Regions from separate parts of the Pseudomonas sp. Arb-4-2C genome, predicted to be linked through region 1. Evidence: predicted binding sites of a transcription regulator. Region 1 holds the regulator's gene; each other region holds the start of a gene.

Region 1 (2,199 bases):
TCGCACTGTGCAGTTCGCGTGTGAGCTTGCCCACTTCCTGATACAGGCCGCGGTCACGGGTCTGATTGAGCTCATGGATCAGTTGCACAGCGTCGCCGAACCTGCCTTTTTCAAGGCTCTCGACCAGTTCGACCGCGTGTTTTTTCAGGGTCGATTCGAAATCGCCCTGTGAAGATTCGTTATGCTCCATAGCTCCCCCGCGCGTTCATCAGCCGATGCGTTCGAAAATCTTCTCGATTTTTTCTTTCAGCGCCTGAGCCGTGAAAGGTTTGACCACGTAGCCGTTCACACCGGCCTGAGCGGCCTCGATGATCTGCTCGCGCTTGGCTTCTGCAGTCACCATCAGCACGGGCAGGTGCTTGAGTTTTTCATCGGCACGCACGTGGCGCAGCAGGTCGATACCGGTCATGCCCGGCATGTTCCAGTCCGTTACCAGAAAGTCGATGCTTCCGCTGTTGAGCACCGGAATGGCAGTCGTGCCATCGTCGGCCTCGACGGTGTTGGTGAACCCCAGATCACGCAGCAGGTTCTTGATGATCCGCCGCATCGTTGAGAAGTCATCAACGATGAGGATTTTCATGTTCTTGTCCAATTCGACCTCCAAGCAGTCTTAAACGCGCCCAGCACCTGGACGCGCCATTTCAATCAATCCGGCAAAGCACTCGATGACTGTCTGGAGCACAACAGAGCAAGACCGGTGCCGTTCATCACCGCACCAGCCTCGTTCGCAGTGTCCCCACACTGCCTTCAGCGCGCTCGCCACTCCCCCAAACGCCCCCGCAAGCGGGCCGCGCACTGGCTGTGTAACTGGCTGACCCGCGATTCACTGACGCCAAGGACTTCACCGATCTCCTTGAGGTTCAGCTCTTCGTCGTAGTACAGCGCCAACACCAGTCGCTCACGCTCCGGCAAATTGGCAATCGCGTCCGCCAGCGCGGCCTGGAAGCGTTCATCTTCCAGATCGCGTGACGGCTCAAGATGAGAACTGGCGCCATCCTCGTGCAGCCCTTCGTGTTCGCCGTCCTGCAACAGGTCGTCGAAACTGAACAGCCGGCTGCCCAGCGTGTCATTCAAAATCCCGTAGTAATCGTCGAGACTCAATTGGAGTTCGGCCGCAACCTCGTGATCTTTAGCATCACGGCCGGTTTTAGCTTCAATTGCCCGAATTGCGTCACTGACCATACGGGTGTTGCGGTGAACCGAGCGTGGCGCCCAATCACCTTTGCGCACTTCATCGAGCATCGCACCGCGGATTCGAATGCCCGCGTACGTTTCGAAACTGGCGCCCTTGCTGGCGTCATATTTGGTCGAGACTTCGAGCAGGCCGATCATCCCGGCCTGAATCAGATCTTCGACCTGCACACTCGCCGGCAAGCGCGCCAGCAGGTGATAGGCAATGCGCTTGACCAGTGGCGCGTAACGCTCGATCAACTCGTACTGCGCGTCACGTGCCGACTTCTTGTAGTAATTCATACCGCTGGCGGTCATAACACAGGCCCTGCCGTTTGCTGCACGAGGCGCTCGACGAAAAACTCAAGGTGACCGCGCGGGTTGGCAGGCAGCGGCCAGGTATCGACCTTCTGCGCGATCGCCTTGAACGCCAGCGCGCACTTGGAACGCGGAAAGGCTTCATAGACCGCTCGCTGCTTCTGCACTGCCTTGCGCACGCTTTCGTCGTACGGCACCGCGCCGACGTATTGTAAGGCGACATCGAGGAAGCGATCCGTGACCTTGGTCAACTTGGCGAACAGGTTGCGCCCTTCCTGCGGGCTCTGCGCCATGTTGGCGAGGACGCGGAAGCGGTTCATGCCGTAGTCGCGATTGAGCAGTTTGATCAACGCGTAGGCATCGGTGATCGAAGTCGGCTCGTCGCAGACCACCAGCAACACTTCCTGGGCTGCGCGGACAAAGCTGACTACCGAGTCACCAATGCCTGCAGCGGTGTCGATCACCAGCACATCGAGGTTGTCGCCGATGTCGCTGAAGGCCTGAATCAGACCGGCATGTTGCGCCGGACTCAGGTGAACCATGCTCTGGGTGCCGGAGGCGGCCGGCACGATGCGGATCCCGCCGGGACCTTGCAACAGCACGTCGCGCAGCTCGCAGCGACCTTCGATCACGTCGGCCAGGGTACGTTTGGGGGTCAGTCCCAGCAGAACGTCGACGTTCGCCAGCCCCAGGTCGGCGTCCAGCAGCATG
Region 2 (2,199 bases), 2.8 Mb from region 1:
TTCACCCGCCAGCAGAAAGCGCTCGCCATCGCGCGGGATCATTTCGTCCAAGGCGATGGTTGCGGTTTCGCGGTCGACCTTGATCAGGTAGCTCTGGAAACGCTGACTGCGCTCATGGAAGGTGATGATCAGCGGGTCGTGGCTTTCTTGCAGCTGGCGCAGGTTGCTGGAGATTTCCAGGGGCGTGGTCAGCACCTTTGGTGGCTGCGGAGTATCATCCGCGCTTAGGGCGTTTGGCACGTTTTCTCAATCTCCAGACAAAATTTGACTACGACTAGCCAGCATTTTGCCAGCATGTTTCGCGGGTTGATAGTGCAGGCACATCGAATGGCTCACGCCTGGCTGAGCGTACGCGGCTTGGTGGGTTTGGCGAAAGTGCCAGTGGCGTCATACAGCGCCGGTGGCTCGCCCCCGGTGAGGATTTTCAGCTGATTGGCCGTGGTGGCCTGCTGAATCTGGATCGACTGGCCGTTCTTGACGTTGGCGGCCTGGCACTGGGCAATCAGGTCGGTCAGTACATCGCTCTGGGACAGCAACTGATCGCCAATGCTCGATTGGCTGGCCAGTTGCTCCAGACCCTGGCGGTCGAGCGGCAGGTTGAGGCTGGCAAGGATTTCACTGCGCTTGCGGCCATGCTGTTCAAGCAGAATGATCAATGCCTGTTTGCGCGCCAGAATATCTTCGAGCAAGGGCATGTCGCGACCGTGCAAGGCGAGGGACTCGGTTTGCAGTAACTCCAGCAATTGTTGAGCTGGAGCAAAGTCGTCGGTGATCAGTTGCAATAAATTAGTGTCGTGCATGGCTGGCCTTGGGTTCTAAGCGTCCAAAAGCCTGGCGCCGGCAAAAGCCTAGCGCTGGGCTTCGAAGTTGAGCAGTTTGCTGGCTACACGGTTGCTGTCGACTTTGTAGCTGCCATCGGCAATCGCTGCTTTCAACTCGGCCACACGGGCTTTGTCGACGGCAGGCTGATCACGCAGCTTGTCAGTGACCTTCTGCAACTGTTGAGCCTCATTGCTGAGGTGTACCGATTCCCCGCTTTTTGCGGTACTGGCCGTTTCGGCCTGGGTATTCAGCGGTGCAGAGGTGCCGGTTTCGGCGTTTTCCTTTGGCGCGCTGGTACGCGTACTGCCTGTAAGTGACGAGGAGCTGTTCAAACGGCTGAAATCGATGACCATGTTAAAAACCTCTGGGAATTTGGACGCTTGCCATGTTTTCGGCCATTCCCTGGAAAACTTTAGGCTCATTTGCAATGAGCTGTCTGCGCCGAAGCGTGCCCTGCTGCGGCACAGTTTAGGGAAGCAACGGGGCTGGCGCCAGTTTTCTGCGTGAGCGTTTTACATGGCCACTTCCACCTGGCCCGGCGCGATGACTTGCGCCTTGATCACTCGGTTGGAGTTGAGGTTTTTCACTCGAATCTGTTCTTTCAGGCCGCCATTGGCCAGGGCCTCGCCGGGCATGCGCACGGCGAGCGTACCGCTGCGGGCGATGATGACCACTTGATCACCCTTGCGCACCACTTCTGCCTGTTCCAGGTGCACCAGCGTAATGACCTGATCGGCTACCGTTGGTCGGGTCAATTTCTGTCCGATGGCTTCATCCACCGACGTCAAAAAACCTTGATTGATCTGACTGACGTCGCGTTCACGCAAGGTCACGTCCTGCGGTTCGATAATCCCGGCACGTTTGAGGGGTCGGGTAGTGGTGACAATCTCGCGAAACAGGCGGACTTGAGCGGGCACGAACACCGTCCACGGCGAGCTTCCCTCGCAGCGAACCTTGACCGTTACCCGGCCCAGCGGACGTGCCGGACTCTCCAGCGACGCTGTCAATTCCTTGTCGCACATAGGCATGCGCATACGCGGGTCGAGCTGGTTGACCTCGATTTCGTAGCGGCCTTCCGTTTGACTGGTGGCCAGATAGTCTTCTACGGTGAACTCAAGAAAGCCCTGAGTGACGCCGATAAGCATGTCAGGCAAGGTAACCGTATCAGCACCGGCAGGGCTGCCAGCGAAAAAGAAGCAGACGGCGGACACCGCGCACAGCGCTTTGCGGGTGCGGGAGGTCAGGCGTCGAAAAAATGTCGTTTGAGCGTTCATACGAGTTAAAAAGCAAGCGCCGTGCCGTTTAGCAATGAATGTGCGTCGCAACAACACTTGGCGTTGGTGTAGGAGTCTGGGCATGGCTGGTGTAATGGATTCG
Region 3 (2,199 bases), 3.0 Mb from region 1:
CGCTGTTCGTCGATGAAAAACTCTGGGGCCTGATCACCCTTGACGCCCTCGACCCGGAGCGTTTCGAGCCGATCGAGCTTGATGCCCTGCAAGCTTTCGCCAGCCTCGCCTCGGCCACGGTCAACGCTGCCGAGCGCATCGAACGCCTGGCATTGCGCGCCGAGGACGAGCATCAGCGCGCCGAGGTCTACCGTCAGGCCAGCGGCCAGCAGCAACGCGAAATGATCGGCCAGAGCAAAGCGCACAAACGTCTGGTGGAAGAAATCAACCTGGTCGGCGGCAGCGACCTGACCGTGCTGATCACCGGCGAAACCGGAGTCGGCAAGGAGCTGGTGGCGCAGGCGATCCACGCGGCCTCCCCGCGCGCCGACAAACCGATCATCAGCCTCAACTGCGCCGCGCTGCCCGACACCTTGGTCGAGAGCGAACTGTTCGGCCATGTGCGCGGCGCCTTTACCGGCGCCACCAGCGACCGGCGCGGCAAGTTCGAACTGGCCAATGGCGGCACGCTGTTTCTCGATGAAGTCGGCGAACTGTCGCTGACTGTGCAAGCCAAGTTGCTGCGGGTGCTGCAGAGTGGCCAGTTGCAACGGCTCGGCTCGGACAAGGAGCATCAGGTCGACGTTCGTCTGATCGCCGCGACCAACCGCGATCTGGCCGAAGAAGTGCGCAGCGGCCGCTACCGCGCCGACTTCTATCACCGTTTGAGCGTGTACCCGCTGCGAGTCCCGGCGCTACGCGATCGCGGGCGCGACGTGTTGCTGCTCAGCGGCTTCTTTCTGGAACAGAACCGCTCACGCATGGGCCTCAACAGCCTGCGCCTGAGCAGCGACGCTCAGGAGGCGCTGCTCGCCTACACTTGGCCGGGCAACGTGCGTGAATTGGAGCACCTGATTGGCCGCAGCGCACTGAAGGCGCTGGGCAACTGCAAGGTGCGGCCGAAGATTCTCAGCCTGAATGCGGCAGATCTGGATTTACCGCGCGAGGTTGTGGATAACTCGCCCGCGCCTTTCACTGACTTGAATACCGCGCCATTGCCGATCGGCGACCTGCGCAGTGCGACCGAGCAATATCAGCGGCAGTTGATCAGTGCAGCCCTGGCGCGCCATCAGGATAACTGGGCAAGTGCGGCGCGGGAGTTGGGGCTGGATCGGGCGAATCTTGGGCGGATGGCGAAACGGCTGGGCATAAAAAGCTAAAAGCACCCTCTCCCGGAAGGAGAGGGCTGGGCGGGCGGCGCTCCGATGAGGGGCTTTGGATCTGACGCCACCCGACAACGGACCTAAAGCCCAACCTTTTGACGCCGATAACCCGGCATCAATAGTTTCTGGCGATTTGCACCCTCGCCCATCACCTTTTTCCACAGAAGGTTTATATGTCTTCCACCAAAGCCCGCGCAGATTCACTTTCGCTTCTGCTGTTTACCTTGCGCAGCGGCAAGCTGATGGCGATCAACCTGCTGAAAGTCAGTGAAATCATCCCCTGCCCGCCGCTGACCAAGCTGCCGGAGTCGCACCCGCACGTCAAAGGCATCGCCACCCTGCGCGGCGCGTCGCTGTCGGTGATCGACCTCAGTCGCGCCATCGGCGAACGGCCGCTGGAAGACCCGAACGGCGGCTGCCTGATCGTCACCGACGTCAGCCGTTCGAAGCAGGGTCTGCACGTGCAGGCCGTGAGCAAAATCGTCCATTGCCTGACTACCGACATCAAACCACCGCCGTTCGGCTCCGGCGGTTCACGCGCCTACATCACCGGCGTGACCTCGGTTGACGGCACGCTGGTGCAAGTGCTCGACATCGAGAAAGTCATCCACAGCATCGCCCCGGCGCAGATCGAAATGGCCCCGACCGATCTGAGCATGGAAGACGCCGAAGTAATGGGCAATGCGCGGATTCTGGTGGTCGACGACAGCCAGGTGGCGTTGCAGCAATCGGTGCACACCCTGCGCAATCTCGGCCTGCAGTGCCACACCGCGCGCAGTGCCAAGGAAGCCATCGATTGCCTGCTCGATCTGCAAGGCACCGCGCAGCAGATCAACCTGATCGTCTCCGACATCGAAATGTCCGAGATGGACGGCTACGCCTTCACCCGCACCCTGCGCGAGACCCCGGACTTCGCTCACCTCTACGTGTTGCTGCACACCTCGCTCGACAGTGCGATGAACAGCGAAAAAGCCCGCCTGGCCGGCGCCAATGCGGT
Region 4 (2,199 bases), 2.9 Mb from region 1:
GTTGGTGCCGCCGGCCATGGTCGTGGCAATGGCGTTCAGCTCGCCGCTGGCGCTGTCCAGATCACTGGCGCTGCGTTGCAGGTGGGTGAATGTTTCGGCAAGGAAGTCACGCAGGGTATTGGCGGCGGCCGCAAGGTTGCCCAACTCGTCCTGGCGGTTGTTGGCAACACGTTCGGCGAGGCGCCCGCGACTCAACTGGGTGACGTAATCGATCAGCTTGCGGATCGGTTCGATCAGGTTGCGGTTGACCAGCCACAGGCTCAAGAGACCGATCAGAAGCCCCGAGCCGAGCATCACCAGAATGCCCAGCAATACGGTGCTGTCGGCACTGGCGCTGATCTGCGCCGACTGTTCGTTGCCGTGCTTGCGCAGCTCGGCCACCAGTTCGCTCATCTGATCGCTGGTGGCACGGTCTACGCCTTTGACAGCGGTGTCGCCAGCGGTTGGATCGCCACCGGCCGCCACGTAGGCATCACGGCCTTTCTGGTAGGCGCTGCCCAGTTGACGGTGCTCGTCACGCAGGCGTTCGATGCGGCTTTTCAGCGCCGGCTCGATGCCTTTCTGGCCGGCCAGTTCACCGAGGATGTTCTGCACATCGCGCTGGCGATCTTCGAACTGGCTCCAGTATTTGGCCAGGTCCGCCGGTTGCTTGCCGCGCAGCAGGACGTTCTTCCATTCCTGTACCTGCACCTTGAATTGCAGGTTGGCCTCGTCGATCAACTGCGAGGTGTGCAAGGGACCTGCGATCAACTGGCTGTAGTTCTGCACGCCGTTGGACAGGAAATGAAAACAGGCCAGCGCGATCAACAACATCGCCAGCAGGCTGCCGCTCAGCAGGGCGAGAATTTGCGCTCTCAGGGATTTTTGCAGCATCGCAAGATACTCAGGACAGGGATGAGGCACGCCCGGTGAGGCGTGGAGTTTTGCCGGACATCCGTGTCGGCGAGCCTTGGCTCATGGCCAAGCGCGCGCAACGTAACCTAAGCGTGATCGGCGCACCAGAGCGCTTCTTGAAGAAAATCCGACCGCCGGTAAGACATTGATCTGGCGTCATTTAGTCGTCACACAAGTGTCATATGCGCTTGCGATGATGCGGCTCAGTGAACCTGCCATTCCGCGACCGACGCGCCCTCCTCGCAGCGAGCCTCCATGAACCACAGCCTCGATATCAGTCATCGCGACCCTGACTTGTTCGGCCTGCTTTACGGTTTCCGTTTCCGCCCGGGCGAACGTGGCCGCGAAGTCGATTCGGCGACCGCCCTGCGCTGCCTGCAAGACGACAGCGACGGTGATGAATTCCTCTGGTTGCACCTGAACCTGGCCCACGCAGCGTGCGAACGCTGGATGAAAAGCCACCTGCAATTGCCCGAAGAATTTTTTGAAGCGTTGCACGAAGGTTCGCGTTCAACGCGCATCGAACACGTTGACTCGGCCTTGCTGGCGGTGGTCAACGACGTGGTGTTCAACCTCAGCAGCATGGTCTCCTCCGACGTGTCGACGCTGTGGGTCTGCGTGCGCAGCAAGTTGATCGTCAGCGCGCGCCTGCAACCGCTGCACTCGGTGGACAAACTGCGCTCGTCGGTGAAGGCCGGCGAATGCTTTCGCTCGCCGTCGGAACTGCTCGTGCACCTGTTGCGCGATCAGGGCGAAGTGCTGACGCAAATCGTGCGCAAGACCAGCATGAGCGTCGACCAGGTGGAAGATGAATTGCTCTCCTCACGCCTGTCGACCAACCGCGCCGAACTCGGCGCCAATCGCCGGGTGCTGGTGCGCCTGCAACGGCTGCTGGCGCTGGAGCCGGGGTCGTTGCTGCGCCTGCTCAACCGCCCGCCCCCGTGGCTGCAGAAGGAGGACGTCAAGGAGCTGCGCAAATCCACCGAGGAGTTCGCGCTGATCATCAACGACCTCACTGCCCTTGGTGAGCGGATCAAATTGCTTCAGGAAGAGATCGCCGCCAACCTCAACGAACAGAGCAACCGCACGCTGTTTACCCTGACGGTGGTGACGGTGCTGGCGCTGCCGATCAACATCATTGCCGGTTTCTTCGGCATGAACGTCGGCGGCGTACCGCTGGCGACGGATCCGGAGGGGTTCTGGATTCTGGTGGCGCTGGTGGTGACGTTTACCGTGATTGCCGGGCGCTGGGCATTTCGCAAGCGCGGGGATTATTGACTCCACATTCGTTGCCAACACATTCCC

The links. The regulator FliA, encoded in region 1, starts transcription of late flagellar genes. The targets are predictions, from matches to a motif close to CTAAAGTTTNNNNNNNNNNNGCCGNTAA.
Region 2: the regulator FliA is predicted to act here: its motif matches at 1,211-1,238, upstream of flgM (flagellar biosynthesis anti-sigma factor FlgM).
Region 3: the regulator FliA is predicted to act here: its motif matches at 1,283-1,310, upstream of AC0J41_RS21190 (chemotaxis protein CheW).
Region 4: the regulator FliA is predicted to act here: its motif matches at 988-1,015, upstream of AC0J41_RS19325 (methyl-accepting chemotaxis protein).

The regions. Positions count from the first base shown of each region.
Region 1 covers NZ_CM146899.1:1,333,806-1,336,004, reverse strand. The annotation lists gene AC0J41_RS06065 (protein phosphatase CheZ) at 1-190, opposite strand, end outside; gene AC0J41_RS06060 (chemotaxis response regulator CheY) at 209-580, opposite strand; gene fliA (RNA polymerase sigma factor FliA) at 748-1,488, opposite strand; gene fleN (flagellar synthesis regulator FleN) at 1,485-2,199, opposite strand, start outside.
Region 2 covers NZ_CM146899.1:4,180,552-4,182,750, reverse strand. The annotation lists gene AC0J41_RS18885 (flagellar brake protein) at 1-240, opposite strand, end outside; gene AC0J41_RS18880 (flagella synthesis protein FlgN) at 333-800, opposite strand; gene flgM (flagellar biosynthesis anti-sigma factor FlgM) at 849-1,175, opposite strand; gene flgA (flagellar basal body P-ring formation chaperone FlgA) at 1,335-2,096, opposite strand; gene AC0J41_RS18865 (chemotaxis protein CheV) at 2,179-2,199, shown strand, end outside.
Region 3 covers NZ_CM146899.1:4,689,439-4,691,637, forward strand. The annotation lists gene norR (nitric oxide reductase transcriptional regulator NorR) at 1-1,199, shown strand, start outside; gene AC0J41_RS21190 (chemotaxis protein CheW) at 1,376-2,199, shown strand, end outside.
Region 4 covers NZ_CM146899.1:4,262,984-4,265,182, forward strand. The annotation lists gene AC0J41_RS19325 (methyl-accepting chemotaxis protein) at 1-873, opposite strand, end outside; gene AC0J41_RS19330 (transporter) at 1,150-2,172, shown strand.